Regions from separate parts of the Secundilactobacillus muriivasis genome, predicted to be linked through region 2. Evidence: a T-box and tRNA genes for the amino acid it is inferred to sense, from the RefSeq annotation. Region 2 holds a T-box; the other holds one or more tRNA genes.

Region 1 (16,576 bases), on a different contig from region 2:
TACTTACTAAATCGCCCTTCGTTAACCGAACTGGTTCACCCATCTCGCACCTCCCATCATAAGTCTTCTAATTCTCGATCTAAATCATCCAAGTCATCGTCGCCTGAACCTGCCTGTGGTGGTTGCTGCTGCGATGAATAGCTCACTACGATGATCGCAATGGCCAGCCCAATCATGCCTAAGGACAGCATACTCAGGCCCTTAACTGCCGCTAGCGCAAATCCCAGGAAGAAAAACGGCCAGAGTTGCTTAGTTGCCATCATTTGAATCACCATGGCGTAACCTACCACTGCGATAAACCCTTCTGCAACTGCCAGCCCATTGGTGACAAGTGCAGGCACATCCCCCATCAACGATTGAATCAACGATGTTGGGATACACAACAATAACGCAACCGGTACCATGACCCGTAACCCCTGAAGGACCAAACTCAACAAATGTCCTTGGGTAACGCGTTCTAAATGCCCTGCGGCAACGTCTCGTTCAACTCGGTGAACTAACCGAGACACTAACCGCCGAACGAGTACGGTGAGTCCTTGACCAATGAGCGCAAACGGAATCGCCAGCGCAACGCCCACAGCTAACGGTAACTGTGCGGGGCCACAGACTAGATACGCTGGTGCAACGACTGCCAAGGCAACGTCAGGAGACACTGCAGCGCCAATGTTCATCCAGCCCAACGTCACCATTTGCAAACTGCTACCTAATAGAATCCCCGCCGAAATATCGCCCGTGACGATGCCCATCAACGTGCCCGCTACGATAGGTTGTTGAAACGACCATTCATCCAAGATACCGTCTACACCGGCTAGAAACGCCACTATTAAACACCCAATAATTGCTAAACTACTCACGTCACGTCTCCTTCCAGTTACTCGGTACTCATCAATACCGGCCATATAAGCGAAAAAATCCCAATGATTAACGTTCAAATCATCCGGATTTTCCGCTGTTCATTTATCAAATTTAAGTTCATTTAAATCTAGGCAACTGACCTACAGGCCCTTTTGTGCCAATAACGGTTCAATTGCTTGCTGCCGATCAGCTGGCACTTTTTGAGCGGTGACCGCCAAACCAGCTTCCGTTGCTAAGTAGTGCAATGCCGCTGCTTCTGCGCTATCGACCGCAATAGCATCCGTCACGACCGTCATGCCATCTCGGTAAGCCAAGCTCCCAACGTTAATCCCAATTTGTTTGAAATCAACGCCGCCCTTGACCAACGCCACCATATCCTGAGCCGTCTCCGTTAAGAGTAACGCTTTAAATGCGTCAAACCGGGGATCTTGATAAATCTGAAGCATCTTAGCAACCGTAATGACGTTTGCTTTAACGCCAGGTGGTGCCGCCTGCGTAATTAAAGTTTTACGTAACGGATCTTTGGCGACCTGATCAGATACAACGAGGATTCGATTCGGGGTAACCGTTTTAGTCCAAACAGTCGCAACCTGCCCATGCAGCAGGCGACTATCAATTCTCGCTAAGCGAATATCCATTGTCACGCTAAGTCATCCTCCTCATTATCATCGGGCAATTCTAGATGTCGAATGCCTTGTCGGCCACTCTTTTCCAAATGGCTAACCACTCGATCTAGCGGTTGTTCCCGAATGGTGTACGCATCAATCAGCATCGGTAAATTAAGGCCTGATAGTAACGCCATGCGGTCAAAATTTTCGGCAACAATTCGACTAGCAACGTTAAACGGTGACCCACCCCATAAATCGATCAGGAATAACACCTGATCCGTTGGTTCAAAGGTAGCCAGCGCAGTTTGGTATTTACCCAACAAATCATCGGGTCCCTCTTGCGCTTGGAACGTCACTGCTTTAACTTTCGCCTGCTTGCCAAAAATCATGGTTGCTGATTGCAAAATACCAGTGGCAAAGTTGCCGTGACTAGCAATAATAATGGCAATCATGTTGGCGCCTCCTCTTAAAAAATATGGTTAATTTCTGTTCGTTTTACTTTGTTAATAATAGCACATTGTAGCGCTTCCAGCTACCGGTCACGGCACCTTAATCGGTCATCGTGGTGAGCGACACAATTTCATCTGGAAAGGCCAATACATAGTCGGCAGCACTAACGCCGGGCTGTTTTCTGGCGCCCCAAGCTACCAAACCAAACTTCACACCGGCAGCATGAGCAGCTTGTAGATCATACTGAGTATCGCCAATGTAGACAGTCTGAGCCGGATCCGCATCAAGTCGCTTCATCGCCAATAAAATGGGATCTGGCGCCGGTTTGCCCCGCTTCGTATCTTCAAAGAAGACGAACTCACTAAAGTACTGGTCGAGTCCCAGCGGCGTCACATCGCGCTCGAATTCAAACTTCTGCTTCGATGTCATGATAGCAACTTGAGTGCCCGGAACAGCGTTTAATTGCTGCAACATCGTTTCGATGCCATCGTAAACGTGAACTTCTCGTTGAAATGCTGGAATCGCTGCTGCCCATTCACTCAGAATCGGCTGAATCAGTGATTCTGGGACCGCTAAGCGCTTTAAAGCATCTAAACTGGTAATGCCGAAGGTTTCGGCTAACTTCTCGTAAGAATGGTGAATATCGTGCTGACGAAGCACCTGATCTAACGCCTTCATGTACATCGCTTCTGTATCAAGTAATGTGCCATCAATGTCAAAAATAAAAGTTTTCACTATCATCGCTCTTTTCACTTCAAAATAACCTAACGAAAAAGCTCGGAGGATTCAACTTATCAGTCAAATCCCTCCGAGCTTAGATATGCGGCCAAGAGGACTCGAACCTCCACCGGGATTACCCCGACAAGATCCTTAATCTTGCGCGTCTGCCAGTTCCGCCATGGCCGCATCAACAAGAAATAATATACCAGAATTATGCCCTGTTGACAATAGTTATTTGAAGATTATTCAATATTTGTTGAAATTTAGGTGAGTTTAACCGATTTTACTCGGCATTGACCGTCGTTCCTTCACGATCGATGTCAAAGATTCGCAGACTGCCAGCAAGATCCATATCAGTTAATTTTTGACGTAGCGCTAATAATTGTGCTTCCGTCCCAAACGTCGCGATAGTTGGACCGGCACCACTCAAATAAGTGCCGTAAATCCCTAATTCATGAGCGGCTTGCCGAATAACGGGAAGTTCAGGGACCAACGCCGTCCGAACTTTTTCATGGAATTCATCCTTTTCCATCATCTTGCTAGCCATTTCCCAATTACCACTCGCCAGCGAGGCCACAAGTAGATTGGCAACACTGCTCCCAATCACTGCTTGTTTAAGCGGTAACTGTTCTGGCAACACGTTACGACTGTCTGAAGTTAAAAGTGGTTGGTTCTTAATAAACGCCAGAACCTTCAGATTGTCTGGCATCTGCAGTTTCACCGTGGCAGCTGTTTCGCCATCAAAGTCCGCAATCACCACGTCGCCTAACAGGGCTGGGGCAATGTTGTCCGGATGACCTTCCATTTTAGCGGCAATCGTGACCTGTTCGTCAAGTGACAAATTCATTTCACCCAATGCGTTGGCGATTTTTAGTCCGGCAATCACAGCGGTTGAAGAACTCCCCAACCCACGCGCCACCGGAATATCTGACATCACGGTCAACTGGTGTGGTTTGAGATCTGGATTAACGGCCAACGCGGATTTGACGATCAAGTTTGTCTCATCAGTTGGTACGTCAGACCCAAGCGCATGATTGACCCGCCAGCGTTCAGTTTCTTCTTCGATGATAACGGTCAAATACAGGTGAAAAGCCACCCCAATCGAATCAAACCCGGGGCCCATATTGGCCGAAGTTGCTGGTACGCGAATAATAATTTTACCCATTCTCTAGTCCTCCAATACTGGATATGCTGCAATGACTTGTCCCAACCGTTGGGCGCGGTTAATAAACCGCTCCGTTGTTACGGGTTGTGGCAGTTGAATCTCAAAACTGGTGAGCGTTTGATGCGGATCTAATCCCCGAATCGTATCGGGCTGACTCACTTGAACCCCTTCAAACATCAGCTTTAAATTATCGGCTAAGCTGTTTGGGTTCGGTGCGGCAACCAATAGCCAGTAAGTTTGATTGCCCTTCACAATTGCGGGCTTAACTGACGATTGTTTGAGCGCAAATGGTTCGGCCTGGTTGCCACGATCGATTGCTTTACCCACTTGGATCAAGTCCGTCACCACACTGTTACCAGTTGGTAGCTGACCGGCACCGGGACCAACGTACAGCGCCGTTCCGATATTGGTGCTCTTCACCCAAACGGCGTTATTTTCGTTTTTAATTTTTGCCAGTGGCCGATCTTCGTGGATCACCATTGGTGTAATGGCGAGTTGCAGGCCAGCCGGGGTTTGTTTGGAGATGCCCACCAGTTTAAGTTCATAACCTGAAGCACGGGCTGCTCGAACATCGTTAATGTCGAGTTCCCGAATTCCAGTGATGTCAATGTCATCTTGAGCCACTGAGATACCAAACGCCATCTTAGTTAAAATGCCCAACTTGTAGGCAGCATCAAACCCGTCAACGTCATTGGTTGGGTCCGTTTCAGCAAACCCGCGTTCCTTAGCTTCATCTAACGCCTGATCGTACGTCAGCCCCTGTTCGTCCATCTGCGTCAAAATAAAGTTGGTCGTTCCGTTGAGAATCCCGGCAATTTCAGTGACCGGGTCCGCCGTGTACACGGTCCGCAAAGTTTGCAGAATCGGAATACCACCGGCAACACTGGCCTCGTAACGCAGGGTCACGCCATTTTGACTTGCGAGTTCTGCCAGCGGTTCGCCATACTGAGCAATCAGATCCTTGTTGGCCGTTACCACGTGTTTATGCGCTTTTAGTGCCTGTTCGATCAAGGGTTTAGCACCAGCAACCGAGCCCATCACTTCAACCACGACGTCTAGCGTTGGGTCGTTAAATAACTGAGTCGCATCCGTACCCAAAGACACCGTCTGCAAATCAGCATCCCGTTGCCGTTCCGGATTAGCAACAATTGCCTGCGTCACCTCAAACACGAGTCCCGTTTGTTGTTGAATCAAGTCACGCTGGGCCTTTAAGATCCGAACGACACCGCTTCCCACCGTGCCCAAACCGATCAAGCCAATTTTGATTGTTTTCACCATTGCCCCACCTCTTCTAATTCACTTTTTTAATTAATTGTAACCGTCCCCGACAACGACCGCAGACCATCCGATCCAGATTAATTCGTCGCTGGCGTTCGTAAAGCTGACCACATCGTGAGCACCGATAAACGAGGCGCCGTTTCGATGCTCGTTTAACTGGTGGTTCCAGTCTTGGTGCGTACCTTGAACCACCTACTGCTTGTAATAATTGCTTAAACGCGGGCGTCCCGTGTTTGCCAGACTGCCCCGCTAAGTGCAAGTGATAATGACACAACTCATGTTTAATGATTCCAATTAAGGTGTCTTCACCAAATGCCGTTAGCATCTTCGGGTTAATATCAATATGATGGTCATCTAAGTGGTAACGGCCGCCCGTCGTCTTCAACCGCGCGTTAAAAACGGCTCGGTGTTGGAACGGTTTTCCAAACGACGTTAACGATATACGTTCCACTAGCTGTTGTAATTCTGCATCAGTCATCTGGTGCCACCATTGAAAGTTGGATTCGGTGCCGGTCTTCGTCTACTGATAGGACCCAAACCGTGACAATATCGCCCACAGACACCACTGCCGCCGGATTGCGAACAAAGTGCTTGGTCAAGTGCGAAATGTGCACCAACCCATCCTGTTTGACCCCAATATCAACGAAAACGCCAAAATCAACGACGTTACGTACCGTACCCTGCAATTCCATTCCGGGTTTTAAATCAGCCATTTGTAACACATCGGTCCGCAAAATTGGTGCCGGCATCTCATCCCGTAAATCGCGACCAGGACGCTGTAAGCCTGCTAAAATATCGGTCAGCGTTGTGTTACCAACCCCGAATAACTGACTCATCGTGGCTAATTCGGTTGCCGGTAATCCGGTCGGCATTTTTGACGTGCCAACATCGGCTAACGTCACGTTAAGGTGCTTCAAAATCTGCTTGGCCACTGGATAACTTTCCGGATGGATATCCGTGTTATCCAAAATGTTTTTTCCGCCAATGATTCGTAAGAAACCAACCGATTGCTCATAGGCCTTAGGTCCCAGGCGCGGCACTTTTTTCAACTGAACGCGGGTCGTAAACGTTCCAATTTCATCCCGATAAGCCACAATATTGGTAGCGGTCCGGGCGGTTAATCCCGAAATGTGGGTCAATAACTCAACGCTCGCGCGGTTCAAATCGACGCCGACCTGATTAACAGCCGTTTCCACGACCCGGTCCAATTGTTCATCCAACGCACTCTCGGCAACATCATGCTGATACTGACCAACGCCCACCGATTTGGGATCAATTTTAATCAACTCAGCCAATGGGTCTTGTAGTCGCCGACCAATGCTGACAGCGGACCGTTCCTCAACGTTAAAGTCCGGAAACTCCTTGCGCGCAACGCTGCTAGCCGAGTAAACTGAAGCCCCCGCCTCGTTGACGATCGTATACCGGACCGGCCGCTTCATTTGCTTGATCGCATCGGCCACAAACTGTTCTGATTCCCGACTGGCCGTACCGTTACCGATGGCGATCATATCAACCTGATAATCCGTCAATAACTTTAAAAACGCTGGCATTGCGGCTTCTCGATTTTGAGCAGGGGCTGGTTTGTGCGGATAAATGACCTGCTTAGCCAGAAATTTACCGTTACCATCCATAATGGCCAATTTACAGCCTGTTCGATAAGCCGGATCAAAGCCCATTACCACGTGATTTTTAAGCGGTGCTTGCATCAACAAATGGTACAAGTTATCACCGAACACTTGAATCGCATGGGTCTGAGCGCCATCCGTTAGCTCTCGTCGCAAATCACGTTCAATCGCTGGCCCGATAAACCGTTTATAGGCATCTTTATAAGCCGCCGTTACGATCTCAACCGCTGGCCCATGATGGCGCCCAATTAATTGAAAGTTTAAATACTGTAAAATGGCGTCCTCATCAACTTTAATTTTCACCGTCAACACTTTGGCTTTTTCACCGCGGTTGATTGCCAGCGTTTGGTAATGGCTAACCTGTTTTAGTGGCGTTTCAAATTCGTAGTAAAGCTGATAAACGTGGTCGTCATCTAGTGACTCCCCGTTTCGCTTTAACCGACTTGTTAACTGACCATTTCGGGCCGTATACCGCCGAACCCACTCCCGAAATTGTGCCCGCTCACCGATGGCTTCGGTCAAAATTTCGTGTAAGCCAGCGAGTGCCGCTGACACATCAGTAACCTCATCGTTAATAAATTGCTTGGCCTTGGCTTCAATGCCAGTTGTTGGAAACTGCAGTATCCATTGAGCGAACGGCATCAACCCGGCCGCTTTAGCAATTTCCGCCTTCGTTTGTCGTTTTTGTTTATATGGTAAATAGAGGTCTTCAACCTGTTGCAGTTGCGTTGCCGCATTGATCTGCTTGGTTAAGCCTGGCGTCAGGTTACCCTGTTCCGAAATCTGGTTCAGTACCTCACGTTTCCGTTGCTGCAACTTCGTGATTCGGTTGGCCTCGTCTTGAATCTCACGAATGGCGACTTCGTCAAGGTTGCCCGTCATTTCCTTTCGATACCGTGCGATAAAGGGTACCGTATTGTTTTCTGACAGTAACTTCAATGTCGTCTCAACCTGTCGTGCTTTATACTGTGATAGCGTCTGCTTCACACGTTCAACAATCTCTGGTTCCATATCTGACACCCTTCACTAGAATTAATTCATTATACCATGCCACTCGGATTCCCTCACGGCTATCTCATAAAGTTAACCTTTTTCCCATTTAAAAAATCCCAACGGTTACTGACAACCATTGGGATTTTTATTGACGAAGCGGCTGGACCTTTCCTCGTCACTACTATTCAAACGTTACATGACAGTTGACATAATCCGTTGAGCCGCATTGGTTACTTTTTCCATCATGTTTTCTTGTTCGTGTTCTGAGGTATTGAAGGCTTCAACATCAACTGTTTGCTGCTCTGGATCAATCGCATTGACCATTGCCTGACACGCTTCAGCATAGTTACGGTAAGCTGAAACAAGTTGCTTGTGCTTGCCCAAAATGCGAACCGGTACACTTGCTTGTTGTAGTTGGTTAAGGTTTTGCGTATAGGTATCCGTCCCCTTTTGGAACGTTGCTTTAATGGTTGTTAACGTCTCCGTTCCAAGACCAGCAACCTGATCTTGATCAATAGCTTGACGCAATTGTTCAAAATCGGCGTTCATCTCACCACCGGTTTTGTCCGTGTTTTCAATAATTTGCGTTAACACTGGTAAGTAGCTTGACATGTTGTTTGGTTTCATAAAAACTTCCTCCTATTTGAGTAAGCGGCGTTGGCACCACTTCACAATTTCGACGATTGCAATCATTACAACCCCGGCGCCCAATACCGTTCCCCATTGACTGCCGCTCAGCGGTGTTAAGTGGAAGACGGTGTTAAAGCCTGGCACAACGATCGTTGCTGCCAGTAATAAGAACGCGGCTAAAATTGCCCAGTTCAAGGCCCGGTTACGGAATAACCCAACTTTAAAGATTGATTGATGAATCGTCTTTGAATTAAACGCGTGGAACAATTGAATTAAACCTAACGTTGCGAAAGCCATGGTTAACGCATCCGCATGTGCAAGTTCTGCGCTTTGATGCACTGGGAAAGCTAACCCGATTCCGTAAACGCTCAAGGTGATCAGGCCTTCCAAAAGTCCTTGATACAAGACGTTCCCGAAAACGCCACCCGAGAAGAAGTTCGAGCTTCGTCCCCGTGGTTTACGTTTCATAATATCTGGTTCGCCCGGTTCAAGCCCCAGTGCAATGGCTGGGAAGGTGTCCGTTACTAAGTTGATCCATAAAATCTGAACGGGAGCTAAAATTTGCCACCCTAACAGCGTCATGACAAACAGGGTTAAGACTTCCCCAATGTTGGCCGATAAGAGGTACTGAAGGGCCTTTTGAATGTTGGAGAAGACCTTACGTCCTTCTTCCACCGCTACCACAATCGTTGAGAAGTTGTCGTCAGCTAAGACCATATCACTGGCACCCTTTGACACTTCGGTCCCGGTGATGCCCATGCCGACACCAATGTCGGCCGCCTTTAAGGCTGGCGCATCGTTAACGCCGTCACCGGTCATCGCGACGACCTTCCCCTGCTTTTGCCAAGCATTGACGATTCGCACCTTGTGTTCAGGTGCAACCCGCGCATAGACTGAGTAATTTGCCACCCGTTTTTCAAAATCCGCATCCGAAATAGCATCTAATTCAGCTCCAGTGATCACTTGGTCATCATCATCACCATCCGGACTTAAAATGCCCAACCGGCGAGCAATTGCTTGCGCCGTATCTCTGTGGTCACCCGTGATCATAATTGGGCGAATTCCGGCACTATGAGCTTCAGCAACCGCAGCCGCCACTTCTGGCCGTTCGGGATCGATCATCGCAATTAAGCCAATCAAGATCAGGTCCTGTTCGGCATGTTCGCTTGTCAACGGCTCTGGCACGGCATCGAGTGGTCGATACCCAAACGCCAAAACGCGAAGGGCTTGTGTCGCTAACTCGTGGTTAGTTGCCAAGAGTTGTTCACGGTCGGCAGCCGTAATTGGCCGAACTTGACCATGATCCAAGATGCGAGTGACCCGGGTCAATAATTGATCCGGAGCCCCTTTAACGTACTGAACCAGTTGACCATCTGCAGTCTGATTAAACGTTGACATCAACTTTCGCTCAGAATCAAAGGCGATTTCAGCAACTCGTGGGTGGGTTTCAATCACCGTTTGGGCCGCAACGTCATGATCCAAATAATATTGAACCAGTGCGGTTTCAGTTGGATCACCGCCTAAACCAGCATCCGTAAACTTCGTATCGTTGTTCAACATCATTGCTAACGCTAACGGTGAATCAGCTGGTACGTCAGCTACTTTAGCATCAGTTAACGTGCCATCAAGCACCAGCTGTTCCACAGTCATCTTGTTTTGCGTTAACGTCCCGGTCTTATCCGAAGCAATGATATCGGTACTCCCCAACGTTTCAACCGCTGGTAAACGTCGAATCAAGGCTTTACGCTTTGCCATCCGTTGCGTCCCTAACGCTAACGTGATCGTCACGATTGCGGGCAACCCTTCCGGAATAGCCGCAACCGCTAATGAAATGGCTGTCAATAACATATCCACAACGGATTCTTGACCGCGAAGCATCCCAATCAAGAACACCACAACGGCAATTACAAGAATCAAAATCGTCAGCCATTTCCCTAACTGAGTCAAGTTTTCTTGTAATGGCGTCTTCGTTTCTTCTGCGGCATCGATCATGCCGGCGATTCGACCAACTTCAGTCTGCATCCCCGTTGCAATCACGACCCCACTCCCACGACCAGTCGTCACGTTCGTGTTCATGTAAGCTAAGTTTTCCCGGTCGCCTAACGCTAAATCAGCGTCAGTCAACACGTCAGCTCGTTTAGTCACCGGAACTGATTCGCCAGTCAACGCAGATTCTTCAACCCGCATCGTATTAGCTGTAAGTAACCGTAAGTCAGCAGGCACAATATCACCCGCCTCCAAGTGAACAACGTCACCCGGCACCAATTCGTTACTCTTAACAGTCACAACCTCACCGTCACGTTCAACCTGAGCGACGGGCGCTGCCATTTCCTTTAAGGAATTAATGGCCTCCTCTGCTTTGGCCTCCTGAAAAACACCGAATACTGCGTTCAACAACACAACGGCTAAGATAATTAATGCATCAACCATCTCACCAGTCGCACCAGCCACAATTGCCGCTACGATCAGTACTATGATCATAAAATCCTTAAACTGCGCAATGAACTTCTCAATCAACGTTGTTTGACGTTTAGCTGCCAGCCGGTTTTCACCGTACTGTTCCCGTCTTGTCGTTACCTCATCCGTTGTTAAGCCAGATTCCCGAGTTGCCAATTTAGCCAACAGTTCTTGAACCGTTAGCTGATACCATGATTTTTCCGCCATCATAAACCCTCCTGTTTTCGCGGTTACCCACGTCATGTGATCGTTATAAGTCTCACCGTTTAAGACTTCCCCGGAGATTGGTCATCCCTTGCTGACGGGTCAGTCACAGAAGAATCTGCTGGTTACTCCCTCATGGTCGTACACTGTTTGCAACGCCAGTCGCCTTTAATTACGGCAACCAACGTTACTTTGTTTTAACCATCATACCAAATTCATGTAAATATTTTGTAAATGTTTGGTGTCGATTACGTAAAAGATTAAGCTTTCCAGAACGTATCAAACACTGTCACTGGTAAATGACGCTTATGTTGCGATTTCACATACCAGTTCTCAATCGTTTCGGCAGCCTGTTCATCAATCGACTTACCTTCTAGGTAGTCATCAATGTCATCATACGAAACCCCCAAGGCTACTTCATCTGGTAATGCCGGTCGGTCTTCTTCAAGATCGGCGGTTGGCACTTTGGTATAGAGATGGGCGGGGGCCTTCAACGCTTTGAGTAATTGCTTCCCCTGCCGCTTATTGAGTCGCCAGATTGGGGTAATGTCCGCGGCCCCGTCGCCAAACTTGGTGTAAAACCCGGTAATCGCCTCCGCTGCGTGGTCAGTGCCCACAACGGCGCCCTGATTAGCGCCAGCAATCGCAAATTGTGCGATCATGCGTTGACGGGCTTTAATGTTGCCCTTGTTAAAATCGGTAATGGTTTCGTTATTGGCTTCAACCGAAACGACAGCGGCATCGGTCGCCGCTTTGATGTCCACGCGTTCAACCCGATCCGCCTGCATAAACTTGATGGCTGCCATCGCATCCGGTTCATCCGCCTGAACGCCATATGGCAAGCGTACTGCGATAAATTGATAGTCGTCACCAGTTTCGGCCCGCAATTCAGTTACCGCAAGTTCACTCAATTTTCCGGCTAACGTCGAATCTTGCCCACCGGAGATGCCTAACACCAAGGTTTTTAACCCAGTAGTCGTCAGGTAGGACTTTAGAAAATCAATACTTCGGCGAATTTCAGCCTCTGGATCAATTGTCGGTTGAACCTTTAAAGCCTGAATAATTTCTGCTTGCAATGCTCTCATACTTTCGTTGCTCCTTTGTTTGAGACGTGTCCAAGGCTGTGAGTCGTGAGCAACGCTACTCGTTAAAATTAATGGTTTTGACGTAATCGTGAATTGATTTGATCAGGGCCATCTTGTTATCCCAACAATTCTGGGAGAGGTCCACTGGGTATTTTTGCGGATTCAGATCCCGCTTGTATTCTGGCCAAAGTGATTCCTGATTCTTTTGACACAAATCGCGAATAGCCTTCAACTCTGGTTGTTGGTAAACCAAACGTCCTTCGTCAAAAATCGGTTGTAAGATTGGTCGGGCATCAAACGCCGTTACAGTCTTATTGATGTAAGTGTAACTTGGGTGGAACATGTAGAGTTCTTCCGCTTGCCGTGGATCTTCATCCCACAACGCGATGTAGTCCCCTTCAGACTTACCATCCGCCTTCTTGGTGATCCGCCAAACCTGCTTGCGCCCAGGAGTTGAGACCTTTTCGGCGTTATTAGACAGTTTGATGGTATCTTGCATCTCACCTTGATCATTTTCAATGGACACCATCTTATAGACGGCGCCAAGGGCGGGTTGGTCAAATGCCGTGATCAGCTTGGTCCCAATGCCCCAAACATCGATCTTGGCATTTTGCATCTTCAACGACATAATCGTTTTTTCATCTAAATCGTTGGAAGCGTAAATTTTGGCATCCGTAAATCCGGCTTCATCCAATAATTCGCGAACCCGCTTTGATAGATAAGCCATATCGCCTGAGTCAATTCGAACACCTTGGAAATTGATCTTGTCGCCCATTTCTTTAGCGACTCGAATGGCACTTGGCACACCACTCTTAACGGTGTCGTACGTATCCACGAGAAATACGCAGTCGCGGTGCGTTTCTGCGTAAGCGCGGAAGGCATCGTAGTCGTTGCCATAGGTTTGAACTAACGCATGCGCGTGCGTTCCGCTGATTGGAATGCCAAACAACTTCCCAGCGCGAACGTTTGAGGTGGCATCAAAACCACCAATGTAAGCGGCCCGAGTTCCCCAAATCGCCGCATCAAACTCTTGTGCCCGACGTGTCCCAAATTCCATGATGCCGTCGTTACCGGCAACCGAGCGAATTCGAGCAGCCTTCGTGGCAATCAGGGTTTGATAGTTAACGATGTTTAGAACCGCCGTTTCAATTAACTGACAGTCCGCTAACGGTCCCTCAACTTGAATCATCGGCTCGTTATTGAAGACTAATTCGCCCTCAACTGCCGACCGAATCGTTCCCTTAAACTTAAAATTAGCGAGGTAATCTAAGAACGCGGGTGAAAAGTCCTCAGTTTCTTTTAAATACGCAATATCACTTTCCGTAAAGTGACAGTTTTCGATATAATGAATAATGTGTTCAAGTCCCGCAAAAACCGCAAACCCATTTCGGAACGGCATTTGTCGAAAATACACTTCAAAAATCGCACGTTTATCTTGAATGCCTTTTTCAAAGTAAGTTTGAATCATACTTAGTTCATACGCATCCGTATGTAACGTTGTGCTATCATCTGGATACTGCTTTGCCATACTTGCAACTCCCTTGTCTGCTTACCGGTTCCAAAGCTTAAGTTGATCCATTTGGAACACGCTTTTGTTATAGCTACTATTTTATCATTAATCAAGAAGGACGTCATCGAATCAGGCGTTTTCTTTCTATCAGAATAGGTGGTTACTATGTCACAAGAATTTCCAATTGTAAACGTACTCAACGTTCCATTTATTAACGCAACTCAGCAAGCCTTTCTCGATGCTGTTGAACACCGAATCGACATCCGGCAAACAACTTTCGTGGTGACTGCTAACCCCGAAATCGTTATGTACGCCCGGCAGCATCCAAGTTATCAAACGTTGTTGGAAGCGGCCGATTATGTAACGCCCGATGGCATCGGTATCATTAAGGGTGCCGAAATTTTGAAGACCCCGCTCCCCGAACGGATCACCGGCTACGACACCATGTTGGCTTTACTCGCGTGGGGAAACCAACACCAACGCTCCGTTTACTTTGTTGGGGCTAAGCAAGAGGTGATCACCGACCTAAAGCGCGTTGTCGCTGACCGATATCCTCATTTGAAAGTCCTCGGCGCTCGAAACGGCTATTTTGACGATTTCGCACCAATTGCTAACGATATTGCGCAACAGCAACCAGACATGGTTTTCTTAGCCGTTGGTTTCCCAAAACAAGAAGAACTCATTGCCGCATACCAGCACCTCAACCACGGTCTCTGGATGGGCGTCGGCGGTAGCTTCGACGTGCTTAGCGGCCATACCAAACGTGCACCGAAGTTCTTCCAAGAACATCGACTTGAATGGTTTTACCGCCTCATTAGCGAACCCACCCGCGCAAAACGGATGCTGGTACTGCCACGTTATCTGCGCACAGTTAAACGCGAGGCGCGGAAGTTGCGGCAAAAGTAGTAATTCTACTGTCGCTTGTGTCCAGCGTAAGCATCATTGATGTGAGTTTGTGAAATGTGATTTGTGTGAACTGACGATTCCGGTAAGCGACTAGGTTCCTGCTGTGGGGCCGGCCTGAGCCAAAGGGCGGTCTCAGACCTCAAATGTAAGCCTCGCCCAAACCCATGCGAGTCTTACATTTGTCCCCGATGATTGGCGGTTGTCGGAAGGGCACCAACAACCACCAATCATCGCGACACAGCATACACCTAGTCGCTTACCTTCATCTCACATTGCGTAGTTCGGCACTATCGCAGAACATCTCAAAATGCGTTGAACAGCAACGTTATCTTATCAAATCAGCATAAACGTGACGGTTAACTGATGAAGCTCAGCAGTTGGTTCATTGCGGTTACTGAACATTGATCACAATTACTTCTGCAGTTGTCGCGTTATCGTCTAATGTTGCCGGTACACAGTTTCGTCAACTTCAACATGTGACAGCCAACGGTTTTGGCTGCTAACAGCGCACTATGTAGCGGGAGGCGGAGGCGCGCGAGGCTCAGCAGTGTCGGTATGACTTAAGCAGTCGTAGTCCGTGGGGTTCGGGCTGCGAGTGCTTTAGTCATACGCGGGTCCGGAGAGATCCGGCATGGCGGTTCTCAGCCATTCCTAGCTCGTAGGCCCGCCACTGCGTTCCAGCCTCGCATAGCGCCGGAGCCTCCCGCGGTATTCTTCCACTATAGAAAACCAGAATCACTGTACTTCACAAACTACACATGCTTACGCTGGATACAAACATAAGCACATAAAAACCGCCTCACCGGATTTCGGTGAGGCGGTTTTGTTAATCAGGCTACTTTTCAAGGTAAAATTCAAATCGTTCGCCAACATATTGCGTCCGAACGTATTCGAATGGTCGGCCGTCTTGGAGATAAGAGATTTGGCGGAGCCGTAAAATGGCGTCGCCACGTTTGATGTCCAAGAATTCAGCAATGCGTTCTGAGGCCAACGATGCTGAAACCATTTGCTTGGCATGGCCTGGAATCATATTCTTCTTCGTTTCCAGTGTTCGATATAACGAATCCGTCACTTCAGGCTTTGACAGACCATCGACGATTTCAACTGGAATCGTGGCCACTTCAAAACTAATCGGCACATCATCGCCGTAACGCACCCGTTCCATTCGAAGGACTTCTTCGTCATCCTTCAGCTTTAACTTTTCAGCTTCACTTAATGAAGGACTCATAACGTGATACGAGACGGTTTTGCTAGAAGGTTGCTTTCCTTGCGCCAGCATCAGGTCCGTAAACCCGGTCACACCCGACATCTTCTCTTGCACTTTTTGGTTGGCAACAAACGTGCCGGAGCCCACAAAGCGCTCTAAAATTCCCTCTTCAACCAAGGTTTGAATCGCTTGCCGCAACGTCATTCGGCTCACGTTAAATTGAACCGCCAATTCACGCTCTGACGGAATACGATCACCGACGGACCATTTTCCGGCTTCAATCGCTTTTTTGATTTCATTATGAATTTGAATATATACAGGTGATCCCATAGCACAAACGACCTTTCTACGTCACTTACACCTTAGTCGGTCACGATTTGACGACCAAAACTGTAAGTTGTCTCTAAATTGAGGGCCCGGTCAAAGACGTTCAAATCGGCGTCTAGACCTGGCAATAATTTTCCTTTTTGGGTAAGTCCAAATTCCGCTGCTTGGTTAACTGACGCCATTTGAACCGCGTCAGCAATGTCACAGCCCGTAAAGTTGATGATGTTTCTAAAGGCATCATCGAAGCGCAAAACGGAACCAGCCAAGTTACCACTTTCAAGCCGGGCTTGCTTATCCTTAACGATTACTTTTTGACCGCCAAGTTCGCTGACACCCTCTGGCATGCCCTTGGCCCGCATTGAATCTGTCACTAATTCGATCTTTTCTGGCCCCTTTTGTTCATAAGCCAGCTTGATCATGTCTGGTACAATGTGGAACCCATCACAGATCAATTCAGCATACATGTTATCTTCAAGCATGGCATGACCCGTTACGCCAGGTTCCCGGTGCTTAAACTCACGTTGGGCGTTATACAAATGCGTCACGTGAGTTGCCC
Region 2 (16,576 bases):
GGAAAACCGCGAAGGCGATACGGATCCACTGGATCAAATCGGTGCCGGTGACCAAGGGTTGATGTTCGGCTACGCCATTGACGAAACGCCAGAACTGATGCCACTAGCAATTTCACTTTCACACCAGTTGATGCGTCGAATCGCTAAGGTGCGTAAGGAAAACATCCTCGACTACCTCGGCCCAGATGCTAAGGCTGAAGTGACGGTCGAATACGATGATGCGGGTAAGCCACAACGCGTTGATACGATTGTGATTAGTACCCAACATGCCGAACGGGCAACGTTGGATCAAATTCGCAAAGACGTGATTGCTCAGGTCATTAAACCAGTTATTCCAGCTGATTTATTAGATGATCAGACGCGTTACTTGATCAACCCAACTGGCCGATTTGTCATCGGGGGTCCTCAAGGGGACGCTGGTTTGACTGGTCGGAAGGTCATCGTTGATACCTATGGTGGTTATGCGCACCATGGTGGTGGGGCCTTCTCTGGGAAGGATGCCACTAAGGTTGACCGTTCCGCAAGTTACGCAGCTCGCTACATTGCCAAAAACATCGTTGCTGCCGGATTAGCACACCAAGTTGAAGTGCAACTGGCCTACGCAATCGGGGTTGCGCAACCCGTTTCAGTTTCCGTTAACACGTTTGGTACCAGTGATGTTGCTGAAAGTGATTTAACGGCGGCAGTTCGCAAGGTCTTCGATCTACGTCCAGCTGGGATTATTCAGATGCTTGATTTGAAGCGGCCAATTTACAAACAAACCGCTGCTTACGGGCATTTTGGTCGGACTGATATCGACTTACCTTGGGAACACACGGACAAGGTTGATGAGTTAACTTCAGCCTTGAACCGGTAATTATTGAATTAAATTTGATTTAAGCATAACGATCAACTTTTATAGCTGGTCGTTATTTTTGTGGCGGGAGCAATTGGCTCTCAATCTGCGTTGGGGGTGCGGGCCAACGCAAAGCGAGGAATAGAAAATGAAGTCAAATACAACCAATGTGCCGCTGGTAACAATTGCCATTTTTATTGCGACGTTTATGTCTGCCATTGAGGGGACAATCGTGTCAACCGCAATGCCAACAATTGTGGGGGATCTTCACGGTGTCGTACTGATGAACTGGGTATTCTCCATCTTTTTGCTGACAAACGCGATTGCGACCCCGATTTACGGCAAACTATCCGACATGTTCGGCCGAAAGCGCCTGTTTTTAACTGGTTTGGCGATTTTTATTATCGGCTCGACGTTATCTGGACTGGCACAGAATATGACCGAACTTATTATTTGGCGCGCAGTTCAAGGTATCGGTGCTGGCTCCATCATGCCAATTTCGTTTACGATCATTGCCGATATCTATCCGTTTGAAAAACGAGCGCGGGTGATGGGCTTTAATGGATCGGCCTGGGGAATTGCGTCAATCGTTGCCCCGTTGTTAGGGGGCTTTATCGTTGACCAACTGACTTGGCACTGGATCTTTTTTATCAATATTCCGGTGGGGCTATTGGCAATGGTCATGATTGGCGTTTGTTTGAAGGAAACCAAGCGAACGAGTCATCAACCACTGGACCTTTTAGGAAGTTTATTACTTTCTGTTGGTCTCCTGGCGTTGATGTACGGGTTTCAAGTCATGGGTGAAACCCAACTTAATTGGCCAATTTTAATCGTGAGTTTCTTAGTGTCAATTGGCGGTTTTGGCCTATTTATCCGTCACGAAGGTCGAACGGTGAACCCAATTATTCCGCTAGGGCTGTTTAAACAGCGAACCTTCGTTACCCAAAACTTAGTAGCTGCGCTTATTAGCGGTTTTTTGATGGGCTTTGAAGTTTACCTCCCAACTTGGACGCAGGGGTTACTTGGCTTACCAGCCTCACTGGCTGGGTTTGCAATTACGCCCAGCTCGCTGATGTGGATCGTGGGGTCGTTCGTTGCCGGGAAACTGCTACTCGTCACAACGCCAAAGCGAATCATTGAATTGAGTTTAAGCTTCATCTTAGTCGGCGGACTAGCAATGGCGCTTGTTCCAGAATCGACCCCGTTTGCGTGGTTTTTCCTGATTGCCGCAATTTGTGGGACTGGCTTTGGGATTACGATCACAACTACGACCGTGACGGTTCAAAGTCAAGTCGAACCCAAGGATGTTGGGGTTGCTACATCGTTAAATACCTTAAGTCGAACACTTGGCCAGACTGTCATGATTGCGGTATTTGGGATCGTCATGAACGTTCAAATGGTGCGTGGCGTGACTCGGCATGCTGGGACAACGCTTGACATGATGAATAAACTGATCAATCCGCAAACCGCCACGGAACTACCAGCTAAACTGTTAGCGCCATTGCGAGAGATTTTATACAGTGGCCTGCACTGGATTTTCATCATCGGCGTCGGTTTAATTTTATTAGCTTACGTCATCAATGGTCTTGATCGGTCACACCCTAAGGCAATTGACTAACTTTTTGAGCCGAAAGCCAGCGCAATGTGCTGAAGTGCGATATACTAAGCATTACGATATCTAACAGGAAAGTGAGACGATCAATGTGTTTGAAAGTAGTCGTCCTAGATTTGCTAGCTTCGGCATCGTAAGTGCGTTGCCAGGTGAAATCATCGACCAGGTCTGGTATATTATTGATAATAATTTAAAAGGAATGTTTCGATTAGACGAAATCATTGGATTTAACCTCGTAACGAACGATGGCCGCTTGCGGTTTGACTTTTTACAAGGTAACGAAGTGGTGGCCAGTTTTGATACGCCATTCCCCGCAAGCTCGGATTATCCGGCGGCTTTGTGGGCGTATGATGATGGCAGTAATCAAATCATTATGTTGCCGAAAGAACCACTTGGTTAAACTTCAGAATGAATCTGAGTTTAATCTGAGACCTATTGCAATTTCGGTCAACGTTTGGTAGCATAAAGACATTCGAATCTATTAAGGACTGATGAGGACTAATAGATGTTTTACCCCGTTAAGAAAGCGAATGGTTGCTGTGAATTCGCCGGGAAAGACGTCGAACTCGTCTCGGAGTTTTTTTAACTGAATCAAAGTAAGTTAAAACGCGAATGCCGCGTTATGGCATAACAAAGCGCCCGTGTTGTACGGGAATGTTAGGTGGTACCGCGGATATTCCGTCCTACAAGAAACTGAGTGGTTTCTTGTAGGCTTTTTTAGTTTTCAGATAGTTTTAATTCAGAAAGGGAGCGTGTTGGTTTGGCTTATAATCACAGTATTATTGAACGCAAATGGCAACACTATTGGAAAGAAAATAAAACCTTTAAAACGGCTGATGACAGTGCAAAACCTAAGTTTTATGCACTAGATATGTTCCCATATCCATCAGGACAGGGGTTACACGTTGGACACCCTGAAGGTTATACTGCAACGGACATTGTTGCGCGGATGAAACGGATGCAAGGCTTTAACGTTTTGCACCCAATGGGCTGGGATGCCTTTGGTTTACCTGCAGAACAATATGCGCTGAAGACCGGTCATAACCCAAAGGACTTCACTGCCCAAAACGTGAAGAACTTCAAACGTCAGATTCGCTCACTGGGCTTCTCATACGATTGGGATCGTGAAATTAACACAACTGACCCAACTTATTACAAGTGGACCCAATGGATCTTCGAACAACTTTACAAGCGTGGGTTAGCTTACGAAGACAAGATCATGGTTAACTGGGCCCCTGACTTTATGGGCGGGACCGTTGTGGCTAACGAAGAAGTTATCGATGGTAAGACTGAACGTGGTGGGTACCCCGTATACCGGGTACCAATGCGCCAATGGGTTTTGCGGATCACGGCTTACGCTGACCGCTTGATCGATGACTTGGATGACCTTGATTGGCCTGAAAGCATTAAGGAACAACAACGTAACTGGATCGGTCGTTCAACTGGTGCCAGTGTATTCTTTAAGGTTGCGGGTCAAGAAGACAAGCAGGTCGAAGTTTACACGACTCGTCCTGACACGTTGTTTGGTGCCTCATACATGGTCTTGGCGCCAGAGCACGACCTTGTTGACCAAATTACGACGCCAGAACACGCTGACGAAGTAGCCGCCTACAAGAAGGCAATCGAGAGTCGTTCCGACCTTGAACGGACTGACTTGAACAAGGATAAGACTGGGGTATTTACCGGTGCTTACGGTATCAACCCAATCAACGGTGAAAAACTGCCAATCTGGATCGGCGACTACGTCTTAGCCTCATACGGGACTGGGGCAATCATGGCTGTGCCAGCGCATGATGACCGGGACTACGAATTTGCTAAAAAGTTTGATTTGCCAATCAAGCAAGTCATCGAAGGCGGTAACGTTGACGAAGCAGCCTTCACTGAAGATGGCCCACACGTGAACTCTGGCTTCTTGAACGGTATGGATAAAGCAACTGCCATTGATGCCGCTATTGATTGGTTGGAAGAACACGATGCTGGTCACAAGAAGGTCAACTACCGCTTGCGTGACTGGATCTTCTCACGGCAACGGTACTGGGGTGAACCAATTCCAGTGATCCATTGGGAAGATGGCGAAACCACATTAATTCCTGAAGATGAATTGCCATTGCGCCTGCCTAAGGCCAAGCAATTGGAACCATCTGGAACTGGTGAAAGTCCATTAGCTAACCTAGACGACTGGGTCAACGTGGTTGACGAAAACGGTCGTAAAGGGAAGCGTGAAACTAACACCATGCCACAATGGGCTGGGAGCTCATGGTACTTCTTGCGTTACGTGGATCCACACAACGACAAGGCTGTAGCAGACCCAGAGAAGTTGAAATACTGGATGCCCGTTGACTTGTACGTTGGTGGTGCGGAACATGCCGTTTTGCATTTGTTATACGCTCGGTTCTGGCACAAGTTCTTGTACGATATCGGGGTTGTACCTACCAAAGAACCATTCCAAAAGCTAGTTAACCAAGGGATGATTTTGGGGACTAACCACGAAAAGATGTCCAAGTCAAAGGGGAACGTTATCAACCCTGACGAAATTGTCGATCAGTATGGTGCCGATACCTTGCGGGTCTACGAAATGTTCATGGGGCCATTGGATGCTGCCAAGCCTTGGAGTACTGAAGGAATTGCCGGTGCCCACCGTTGGTTGGATCGGGTATGGCGCTTGATTATCGATGATAACAACCACTTGCGTGATCGAGTAACGACGATCAACGACGGTAAGTTAGACTTGATCTACAACCAAACCGTTAAGACCGTTACCGAAGATATGCAGGCGCTTCGCTTTAACGTTGCCATCTCACAAATGATGGTCTTTGTTAACGAAGCCTTTAAGGCCGATAGCTTACCATTGGTTTACATGGAAGGCTTAGTGAAGATGCTGTCACCAATCGCACCACACATTACGGAAGAACTCTGGGCTTTGATGGGTCACGATAAGACCATCACCTACGCTAAGTGGCCAACTTACGACGAATCCAAGCTTGTTGTGGACGAAGTCGAACTGGCTGTCCAAGTGAACGGGAAAGTTCGGGCGCACGTCACTGTGGCTGCGGATGCTGAACAAGACATGATTAAGGAAGCTGCTTTGGCGGATGAAGTTGTTAAGACTTACACCGAAGGGCATGAACTTAAGAAGGTCATTGTTGTGCCTAAGAAGATCGTCAACATTGTTGTTGGCAAATAGTTTTTAATTGAATCTATGAAATCGGAAAACGTCGATGGCTGTTGCTGTCGGCGTTTTTTTGTTGCTGTCGCCTTGCAGGCAGCTCTCAGTCTCGCGCAGCACGACTCGACGAAGTCAGAAGCCTATCTGGCCATTCGGCGTGGTGGCCAGAAAGCGCGTGGTTGACAAGCTCCAGTCACTTCAGGAGTCCCGGAAATTACAGTTTAAGCGACGCCGAATTTTGTAGCCCGAGAGCGCCGGTTTTCCTGCGGCTTTGGCGAGCGAAGCGATGACAAACAGCCAACACCCAAAGCGCACCCAACACTTACGCTGGACACAAACAACAGACTGATTAGCCAAACAAACCAAGCTGTAAAACGACGCGACACCAATTAGAAATAATTGATAAAACGTTTCACTAAAACCGAACGATGAATATATCATTGGTAAAATAGTTCGAGATTTGTATTGACAGTTTTAAATTGAGTTGGTACGCTAGGGGTACTAAAAGCGAAGGAGATTTTGAAGATGCAAGTTGCGCTTGTAATGGGATCAATTTCTGATTGGCCGACTGTCAAACAGACGGCTGATTTGCTTACCGAATTACATGTTAGTTACGATACTCACGTTATTTCTGCTCACCGAATGCCACAGGAACTTCAACAGTTTGGTGAATCTGCAAAAGCCGAACAATATCAGACGATCATTGCGGCTGCTGGTGGGGCAGCTCATCTGCCAGGAATGTTAGCAGCCAATACAACGGTTCCCGTTATCGGGGTGCCCGTTCAATCCCACGCATTAAACGGGATGGATTCGTTGCTCTCAATCGTTCAGATGCCGGCGGGTGTGCCAGTTGGGACAATGGCGATTGGCAACGCGGGTGCTAAGAACGCCGCGTTATTTGCCGCAGAAATCATTGCACTTCAAGATTCAGACGTCGATCAACAATTACAGGCCTACCGCAAGCGACAGACAGAGGAGGCCATTGAGAGTAATGCGCAATTACACTAAACCCATTTTGCCGCCATCAACAATTGGCATTATCGGCGGCGGACAGCTGGGTCAGATGATGGCACTATCCGCTAAGGCGATGGGCTATCAAGTCGGGGTGTTGGATCCAACACCTAACGCACCGGCTGGGCAAGTCGCTGATTTTCAACTCACCGCTGATTACGATGATCAAGCAGCATTAACCGAACTAGCACGTCGAAGCGATGTGTTGACTTACGAATTTGAAAACGTCGATCAAGCTAGTTTGAGTCAGGTCGCTGAGTTAACTCAGATTCCGCAGGGAATTGAGTTGCTCGCAATCACCAGTCATCGACTTCGAGAAAAAGAGTTTTGCCGACAACATCAACTACCGGTTACCCCATACGCTTCCGTTAAATCAATGGCCGACTTACAAGCGGCCATTAACGACATCGGGCAACCTGGCTTACTCAAGACGGTTGAAGGTGGTTATGATGGCCACGGTCAATTCGACATCAATGACAAAACCGATTGGGCTAAGATTGAAGCTGAAATTAATCAAACCGAGTGGATTTATGAATTACGACAGTCGTTCGTTAAAGAACTTTCCGTCATGGTGACTCGAGATGGACGAGATCACGTCATCACATTTCCGGTGAGTGAAAACATTCATCAACACCACATTCTTCATACCAGCATTGTCCCAGCTCGAATTGATGATTCGGTTCGTCAGGCGGCGGATCAAATTGCGCGTCAAACAGCTGAAGCATTGCAACTTCGAGGGGTGTTAGGCATCGAACTTTTTGAGCTAGATGATGGCCGCCTCATGATCAACGAATTGGCACCACGGCCACATAACTCAGGGCACTATTCAATTGAGGCTTGCAACGTTTCTCAGTTTGATGCACATATCCGTAGTATTTGCGGCTTACCGATTCCAGCGATTAAGCAGTTTGAGCCAGCCGTCATGGTGAACTTACTTGGTGACGCGTTGGTGGCTGGTCGTGATGATTGGGCGCAACATCCAGAATGGCACCTGCACGACTACGGGAAAGCTGAGATTCGACCTGGCCGAAAGATGGGGCATATCACCGTTACCGGTAGTAACATTGAATCGTTGTTAGCATCTGTGAATCAGTTTAGATAATGAGATAATCAGAAGGGATCTGAAGAGATTGGCAACATTGATTAATGAAGGTAAAGCAAAGCAGTTATTTGAAACAGACGATGAAAATGTGATTCGGGTACATTATTTGAACCAAGCAACTGCACTAAACGGTAAGCGGAAAGAACACGTTGATGATAAGGGTATCGTCAACAACCAAATTGATTGTTTAATCTACAATTATCTTGGTCAACAGGGGATTCCAACCCACTTCATTAAACAGTTATCTGAGAGTGATCAATTAGTGAAAAAGATGACGATGTTGCCACTAGAAGTTGTGATTCGAAATCGCGCTTCAGGTAGTTTCCAACGAAAATTTGATACAGAATATTTAGCAAGCTTTGACGAACCTGTTCAAGAATTCTTTTATAAGAGTGATCGACTAGATGATCCATTTATCAACGATTCTCAGATTCACGCCCTCAAAATTGCCACTAAGGATCAACTTAAGTTAGTCCGGGAACAAGCGCTTAAAGTTAACGATGCACTTCAGGCGTTATTTGATAAAGCCGGGATTACGTTAGTCGACTTTAAACTTGAATTTGGCTTTGATGCTGATGGCAACTTAATTCTCGGTGATGAAATTTCACCTGATTCATGTCGATTAGTTGATGCCAAGACTCATGATTCATTGGATAAGGACGTTTTCCGGAAACATACCGGCGACGTTATGACTGGTTATCGTACCGTTCTCGCACGTTTACAAACGGCCGTTCAATAGGAGGTTTTTCAAATGTATCTTGCCCAAATTCACGTCACTTACAAGCCCTCGATTCTTGACCCACAAGGGGTTGCGATTAAAGACGCCATGCACCGGTTAGATTTTGACACCGTAACGGCTGTGACTCAAGGAAAATACTTTGAAGTCACCTTGTCCGCTGATTCAGCTGCGGATGCCGAAACTGAGATTGAAGCCATTTGTGATCGACTTTTAGCCAATCCCAACATGGAAACCTACCGTTATGATGTAAAGGAGTTGGCTAATCAATGAAATTTGCAGTGGTGAGCTTTCCTGGATCAAACTGTGATGAAGATTTGTACTACGCCATCGTTGATGCGCTACACGAAGAGGCAACCATCGTTCCCCATACGGCAACCGATTTAAGCGGGTTCGACGCCGTTTTGGTACCAGGCGGTTTCTCATACGGTGATTATCTCCGAACGGGCGCGATTGCTAAATTTGCGCCGGTCATGACGGAAGTGAAACGATTAGCTGCCGAGGGATTTCCAGTATTGGGCATTTGCAACGGGTTCCAGATTTTAACCGAAGCTGGCCTGCTTCCCGGCACCCTCCAACATAACCGCAACATGCAGTTTATTTGTGAACCAGAACCACTGATCGTTGAAAATAACCAAACGGCCTTTACCAACCAGTTCGAAGCTGGTGCCCAAATTACGTTACCAATCGCGCACGGCGAAGGAAACTACTATTGTGATGATGCAATGTTAGCCCAATTAAAAGCCAATCATCAAATCGCATTCACGTACGGTGCTAACCCTAATGGGAGTGTCGCTGACATTGCCGGAATCACCAACGAAGCGGGTAACGTACTCGGTATGATGCCACACCCTGAACGTGCGGTAGAAGCTATTTTAGGTGGTCGTGATGGCCTGGGCGTCTTTGAATCTCTTCGACAAGCAAATGCAAGGACGGTGTAAATTAATGCAACAATTACGAACGGAACCAACGCCAGAACAAATTCGGGAACAAAAGCCATACGAAGCATGGGGATTATCAGAACAAGAGTACGACTACATTGCGGATAAATTACTAGGTCGCTTACCAAACTATACTGAAACCGGCTTGTTTGCGGTGATGTGGAGTGAACACTGTTCGTACAAGAATTCGAAACCATTCCTACGTAAGTTCTGGAATGACGGTAGTCGTGTGATCCAAGGGCCGGGCGAAGGCGCCGGCGTTTTGGATATTGGCGATGGTCAAGCGGTCGTTTTTAAAGCAGAGAGTCATAATCACCCAAGTTTTGTGGAACCCTATGAAGGCGCCGCTACCGGTGTTGGCGGCATCATTCGCGATATTTTCTCAATGGGTGCCAAGCCAATCGCTTCGTTAGATAGTCTTCGCTTCGGTGAACTAACGGATCCTAAGAACCGCTACTTGTTAAGCGAAATCGTCTCCGGTATCGCGGCTTATGGGAACTGTATTGGGATTCCAACCGTTGGTGGTGAGATTGCGTTTGACGATGTGTATCACGGTAATCCACTGGTTAACGTGATGTGCGTTGGCCTGATGGACCAAGCAGATTTAAAGAAGGGCCGGGCAACTGGTTCTGGCAACAGCATCATCTACGTTGGTGCCAAAACTGGTCGTGATGGTATTCACGGTGCCACTTTTGCCTCTAACGAATTTAGTGAAGAAAAAGAAGCTGATCGTTCTGCCGTTCAAGTTGGTGATCCGTTTATGGAAAAATTGTTAACGGATGCTTGTCTAGAGATTATCCACGATCACTCTGACATCTTAATGGGTATTCAAGACATGGGTGCCGCTGGGTTAGTCTCATCTTCCGCTGAAATGGCGGCCAAAGCTAAGTTTGGGGTCACCATGGATCTGGACAAGGTCCCACAACGTGAAACTGGAATGAGTGCTTACGAAATCATGTTGTCTGAATCGCAAGAGCGGATGTTGCTTTGCGTGAAAAAGGGTGAGGAACAAACGGTTCTTGACATCTTCGATCGCTACGAACTTGACGCTGTGGTCGTTGGCCACGTGACGGAAGATCGTCAGTATCGCCTGTATCAACATGGTGAACTCGTGACCGATGTTCCAGTGACCACCTTAGTTGATGACGTGGTTGAACACGAACAACCTAGTGAAAAGCCAAAGCGGTTGTTAAAGCCGGTGACAGCATTTGTACCGGAAATTTCTGATCCTCAAGCAACCTTAACTGCTTTGTTGGCTCAACCAACGATTGCATCAAAGCAGTCTGTGTTCCGGCAGTATGATTCACAAGTGCAAGCGAACACGGCAGTTACTCCTGGGAGCGATGCGGCAGTTGTTCGGGTTCGGCATACGCGTAAGGCGCTTGCCATGACAACTGATTGTAATGGTCGCTACATTTACCTCGATCCATACGTTGGCGGTCAAATTGCTGTTAGTGAAGCCGCTCGAAACATCGTTGCTAGTGGTGGCATTCCAATCGGAATTACCGACTGCTTAAACTTCGGGAGTCCCGATGATCCTGAAAGTATCTGGGAATTAGATCAATCCGTTCAAGGGATTGCCAACGCCTGCCAACAATTTGATACGCCAGTTATTTCCGGGAATGTGTCAATGTATAACGAAACTGATGGTCAAGCCATTTACCCAACCCCAATGATTGGGATGGTGGGCTTAATTGAAGATATTGATCAAATTACGACCCAAGACTTTAAACAAGCTGGTGATTTGGTTTACGTCATTGGTGAAACTGGTGATGATTTCAGTGGTTCCGAGTTGCAAAAGATGCAAGTTGGTGACTTATCTGGTGCACTTAACTTTGATCTTGCAACGGAAGCTGCTCATCAAACGTTGGTTCAACAAGCCATCAAGCGCGGCTTGCTGAATAGTGCGCACGACTTGAGTGAAGGTGGTCTCGGTGTTGCGCTTGCAGAATCGCTCTTTGGTCAAACACTTGGTTTAACCGGGACAACAACGTTGCTTAACCGCCAATTATTTGCTGAAACGCAGTCTCGTTTCGTGGTCAGTGTCGCACCGGCCAACCAAGCTGCATTTGAACAATTAGCTGGCGAACAAGCAACTCGTTTAGGTACAACCACCAGTCAACCAGAACTCAACATCCAGACGGCAGATGGGCAGTTAGTGGCTGATGTGGCAGCTTTGAAAGCTACGTACGGAGGTGCGTTGGATTGTTTAATGAAGTAAAAGGCCTCAATGAAGAATGTGGGTTATTCGGTGTTTGGGGGAGTCCCAACGCTGCCCAACTTACCTACGATGGCTTGCATAGTCTGCAACATCGAGGGCAAGAGGGCGCGGGTATCGTGAGTAACGATCAAGGCACCTTCCACCGACACCGTGGGTTAGGCTTGTTAGGCGAAGTTTTCAGTCGTGATCCCGAAGCACTTCACCAACTGACAGGTGACGCCGCCATTGGCCACGTTCGCTATGCGACCGCTGGTAATCACGGCGTTGAAAACATTCAACCAATGCAATTCGACCATCCAGAAGTTGGCGAATTTGCGCTTGCCCATAACGGTAATCTCACCAATGCCAACCAGATTCGTCAAGAACTGCTGGCGAAGGGTGTCACTTTTCAAGCTACTTCCGACAGTGAATTACTGGGAGAGTTGATTCAAACTAGTAACGAACCGAGTTTTGCGGGTCAGTTAATTGCCGCTCTTAACCATGTGCACGGTGGGTTTGCATACTTACTGATGACGCCCAATGCCATGATTGCTGCCCTTGATCCAAACGGGTTTCGACCACTTGTCATTGGTGAATTACCAGATGGTGGCACTGTGATCTGTAGTGAGACCTGTGCCTTAGATCAAGTTGGCGCATCCTTCGTTCGGGATGTAGAACCCGGTGAAATTATCATTGTGAATAATGATGGGATGAGCATTCAACATTTTACGACTGATACACATCTGGCAATTTGTTCGATGGAGTACATTTATTTTGCGCGACCAGATTCCATTATTCGTGGCATTAGCGTTCATGATGCTCGGAAGCGGATGGGGGCCAAAGTTGCCCAAGAGCATCCGGTTAAAGCGGATGTCGTGATTGGCGTTCCGAACTCCTCGCTTTCAGCGGCGATTGGTTACGCCCAAGCCAGCGGTATCCATTACGACATGGGGATGATCAAGAATCAGTACGTTGCGCGAACCTTTATTGAACCCACTCAAGCGAAACGTGACCGAGGCGTCTCAATGAAACTTTCAGTTGTGAAATCGGTGGTTGCGGGCAAAGACGTTGTTTTAGTCGATGATTCCATCGTACGGGGAACGACAAGTAAGTACATTGTGCGCTTACTGAAGCGCGCTGGTGCTAAATCGGTTCACGTTCGAATTGCATCACCGGTACTTAAATTTCCTTGTTACTATGGCATTGATATTCAAACAACGAAAGAACTGATTGGCGCCAACAACACGGTCGATGAGATTCGGGACCTGATTGAGGCTGATTCATTAGCCTATCTCAGTGTCGATGGTTTGGTTGAATCGATTGGCGCGTTGAACGATAGTGCCAATCATGGCCTATGTACCGCATATTTTGATGGCAACTATCCAACCCCACTCTATGATTATCAAGCCGGATTTGATGCTGAAGTCACTCGATTAGGATTGTACGAAGGAGCGAATTAAGTTGGCAAGTCGATACGAAGAAGCCGGTGTCAACATCCATGCTGGCGAAACAGCGGTTCAAGATATTAAGGAAATTGTGAATCAAACCCACGACGAAAACGTCCTGCATGGATTAGGCGGTTTTGGCGCTGAATATGAATTAACCGGGTTAATGGGCCAATACCAACAACCTGTCCTGATTTCTGGAACGGACGGCGTTGGGACGAAACTGATGTTAGCGATTGCGGCCAACAAGCATGAGACCATTGGCATCGACCTTGTCGCCATGTGCGCTAACGATGTGTTAGCGCAAGGGGCAAAACCGCTATTTTTCTTAGACTACTTAGGTCTTGGTAGTTTGGATCCACAGCGGGTCACAACAGTTGTCAAAGGTATTGCTGAAGGCTGTCGCCAAGCGGGACTTTCCCTAATTGGTGGTGAAATGGCTGAGATGCCGGGTATCTACAAGAATGACGATTATGATTTGAGTGGGTTCGCGGTTGGTTTGGCCGATAAAGCTGCCCTATTAGGCGCCAAAAAAGTAAAGGCTGGTGATGTGCTAATTGGCTTATCATCCAGCGGTATTCATTCCAACGGATATTCACTTGTTCGGAAAATTGTTGCTGACGCGAAGCTTGATCTGAACCACACGTACCCAACCTTAACCCAACCCTTAATTGACGAGTTACTGACCCCAACAACGCTGTACTATCACAGTGTTTATCCACTTGTGCAAGCCGGACGACTTCACGCCGCGGCGAATATCACCGGTGGCGGCCTAGCAGATAACTTAGGTCGCATGATTCCGGATGAATTGACTGCTGAAATCGATGCTACTAGCTGGCAAGTACCAGCAATCTTTAATTTTTTACAGGAACAGGGGCAAATTTCGGAAGCCGAGATGCGTCAAGTCTTCAACATGGGTATCGGGATGGTCTTAGTGGCCCCAGCGACCGAAGTTGAACAAGTCACAACGACGTTAACGCAACAAACAACGCCATTCCAAGTTATCGGTAAGGTGGTGAACCGGCGTGAGAAACCAGTCGAATACGCAAATTAAGCGGGCAGCGGTATTTGCTTCCGGTAACGGGACTAACTTTGAGGCATTGATCAACGCTAGTTTACCAATCGAGATTGCGGTCGTGGTTTGCGATCATGCGGATGCACGAGTTGTTCAGCGGGCTGCCGAGCACAACATTCCAGTCGTGCTGTCCGAAGTTCATCGTGGTGTTAGTAAGGTTCAACGAGAACAGCAACTTTTAAATGATTTAGTACCTTATAAAGTCGACTTTTTATTACTTGCAGGGTACATGCGAATCGTTGGTAAAACGTTGTTGGCGGCCTTTCCACGGAAAATTATTAATATTCATCCAGCGCTATTACCATCATTTCCAGGTCGTCACGGCATCGATGATGCGTATGCGGCTGGGGTCAAAGTAACCGGGGTCACGATTCACTTTGTTGATGATGGTGTTGACACTGGTGAAATTATCGAACAGGCGCCCGTTCATCGAGACGAAGATGACACGCTTGAGTCGTTAGAAGCAAAGATTCACGCTGTTGAACACGAGTTATATCCAAATACCGTTCGTTATTTAATTGAAAAAGGAGTGCTTTAATTGGCTAAATTAGCATTGTTGAGTGTTTCTAATAAAACAGGGATCGTTGAATTTGCATCACAGTTAACTGACCGTGGCTTTAAGGTGATTTCCACTGGCGGTACGCTGAAAACGCTGTTGGATGCAGGCGTTGCTGCAACTGCTGTTGAAGATGTAACTGGTTTTCCAGAAATGCTGGATGGCCGGGTCAAAACGTTACATCCACGCATTCACGCGGGTATTTTGGCTAAACGCGACGATCCGGAACACATGGCGAAATTAGCGGAACACCACATTGATCCAATTGATGTCATCTGTGTTAATTTGTATCCATTTAAAGAAACGATTCAAAAGGACGGTGTAACGGATGCCGAAGCCATCGAACAAATTGATATTGGCGGCCCATCGATGCTTCGGGCAGCTGCTAAAAACTTCCGGGATGTAACGGTCATTACGGATCAGGCCGATTACGCATCATTTATCGAAAAATTTGATAATGGCACTGCGGATGAAGCATATCGCCGCGAATTATCAGCCAAAGTCTTTCGTCAGACGGCTGCTTACGATGCGTTGATCGCCAGTTACATGACCACCGAAGAGTTTCCAGAAAAGTTAACGTTGACTTACGAAAAAGTCGAAGATATGCGTTATGGTGAAAACAGTCACCAAAAGGCCGCCTACTATAAGGAACCAATTCCAGATACGTATTCACTGGCTAATGCGACTCAGTTACACGGGAAGGCATTATCTTACAATAACCTTCGGGACGCGGATGCTGCTTTGCGGATGATTGCTGATTTTGACAAACCAGCGGTAGTTGCATTGAAGCACATGAATCCGTGTGGCATTGGCGTGAGTGATTCGCTGTTGTCAGCATGGAATCTAGCCTACGAATCTGACCCAATTTCAATTTTTGGCGGGATTATCGCCTTGAACCGGAAAGTCGATTTGGCCACCGCTGAGAAAATGCACGCCCTGTTCTTGGAAATCATCATTGCACCAGCCTTTGATGATGATGCTTACGCTGTTTTGGCGAAGAAGAAGAACCTGCGTTTGTTGACACTCGACTTTGGTAAAGTAAAGGCAGATCACAAGGATACGGTCACGGTTTTGGGTGGGGCACTGTATCAAGAAGCGGATACGGCTCACGAAACAATTTCAGACTTTAAAGTGGTTTCTGAAACTCAGCCAACCGAGGCTCAATTAGCAGCGTTAGAATTCGGTCAAACCGTTGTTAAACATGTGAAGAGTAACGCTATCGTCGTCACAACTGATCACCAAACGCTTGGGGTTGGTGCCGGTCAGATGAACCGAATCGATTCGGTTAAGATTGCAATCGATAAAGCGAAGGACAAACCGGGCTTTGCGGATGCCATCGTTGCTTCCGATGCATTCTTCCCAATGGATGATTGCGTTGAGTTTGCGGCTCAAAACGGTATCAAGGCAGTTGTTGAACCTGGTGGCAGTATCAAGGATCAGCAATCAATCGACAAAGCGAACGAATATGGGATTGCCCTCGTCTTCACGGGCGTCCGTCACTTCAAACACTAAACAGGCACCTTTGAAAACACCGGGGATCATTTTAGGAGACTGGGTGTTTTCGTGTACATACATTTAATGAAAGAGGGATCGACATGGAAAAATGGTTAGTGATTGGTAGCGGTGGTCGGGAATATGTAATAGCGCAAACTTTGGCTAAAAAGGCGGCCCGACAGGTCTACGTCGCACCCGGTAATCCAATGATGGCAAAAATGGACCGGGTGATTCCGGTTAAAATTGATGAACTCGATTTCAAAGCATTGGCTGATTTTGCCGAACAACAAGACGTTGTCTGTACGGTCGTTGGTCCCGAACAACCACTTTCTCGGGGTATCGTTGACGCATTTCAAGAACGCCAACTACGTGTGTTCGGCCCGCAGCAAGCAGCGGCTCAGTT

What was found. A T-box is a leader RNA that pairs with one kind of tRNA and senses whether it is charged. The one in region 2 lies ahead of leuS (leucine--tRNA ligase), so its partner is inferred to be a tRNA-Leu.
Region 1: it has a tRNA-Leu gene. The T-box ahead of leuS (leucine--tRNA ligase) is inferred to sense a tRNA for this amino acid. The anticodon was not compared.

Annotation. Positions count from the first base shown of each region.
Region 1 is NZ_BAABMI010000068.1:5,493-22,068, reverse strand. It holds gene ACYVR3_RS14090 (PTS system mannose/fructose/sorbose family transporter subunit IID) at 1-43, opposite strand, end outside; gene ACYVR3_RS14085 (mannose/fructose/sorbose family PTS transporter subunit IIC) at 57-854, opposite strand; gene ACYVR3_RS14080 (PTS system mannose/fructose/N-acetylgalactosamine-transporter subunit IIB) at 996-1,499, opposite strand; gene ACYVR3_RS14075 (PTS sugar transporter subunit IIA) at 1,496-1,915, opposite strand; gene ACYVR3_RS14070 (HAD family hydrolase) at 2,013-2,648, opposite strand; tRNA gene ACYVR3_RS14065 (tRNA-Leu) at 2,735-2,819, opposite strand; gene thrB (homoserine kinase) at 2,917-3,798, opposite strand; gene ACYVR3_RS14055 (homoserine dehydrogenase) at 3,802-5,076, opposite strand; gene ACYVR3_RS14050 (SprT family protein) at 5,090-5,554, opposite strand; gene ACYVR3_RS14045 (Tex family protein) at 5,547-7,712, opposite strand; gene ACYVR3_RS14040 (hypothetical protein) at 7,887-8,321, opposite strand; gene ACYVR3_RS14035 (cation-translocating P-type ATPase) at 8,334-10,988, opposite strand; gene nadE (ammonia-dependent NAD(+) synthetase) at 11,246-12,070, opposite strand; gene ACYVR3_RS14025 (nicotinate phosphoribosyltransferase) at 12,126-13,598, opposite strand; gene ACYVR3_RS14020 (WecB/TagA/CpsF family glycosyltransferase) at 13,746-14,486, shown strand; gene ACYVR3_RS14015 (GntR family transcriptional regulator) at 15,322-16,023, opposite strand; gene nagA (N-acetylglucosamine-6-phosphate deacetylase) at 16,056-16,576, opposite strand, start outside.
Region 2 is NZ_BAABMI010000028.1:3,691-20,266, forward strand. It holds gene metK (methionine adenosyltransferase) at 1-856, shown strand, start outside; gene ACYVR3_RS07625 (MDR family MFS transporter) at 984-2,453, shown strand; gene ACYVR3_RS07630 (DUF960 domain-containing protein) at 2,539-2,847, shown strand; T-box leader at 2,929-3,136, shown strand; gene leuS (leucine--tRNA ligase) at 3,208-5,631, shown strand; gene purE (5-(carboxyamino)imidazole ribonucleotide mutase) at 6,139-6,621, shown strand; gene purK (5-(carboxyamino)imidazole ribonucleotide synthase) at 6,605-7,726, shown strand; gene purC (phosphoribosylaminoimidazolesuccinocarboxamide synthase) at 7,755-8,465, shown strand; gene purS (phosphoribosylformylglycinamidine synthase subunit PurS) at 8,478-8,735, shown strand; gene purQ (phosphoribosylformylglycinamidine synthase subunit PurQ) at 8,732-9,403, shown strand; gene purL (phosphoribosylformylglycinamidine synthase subunit PurL) at 9,408-11,624, shown strand; gene purF (amidophosphoribosyltransferase) at 11,609-13,063, shown strand; gene purM (phosphoribosylformylglycinamidine cyclo-ligase) at 13,065-14,102, shown strand; gene purN (phosphoribosylglycinamide formyltransferase) at 14,098-14,661, shown strand; gene purH (bifunctional phosphoribosylaminoimidazolecarboxamide formyltransferase/IMP cyclohydrolase) at 14,662-16,191, shown strand; gene purD (phosphoribosylamine--glycine ligase) at 16,275-16,576, shown strand, end outside.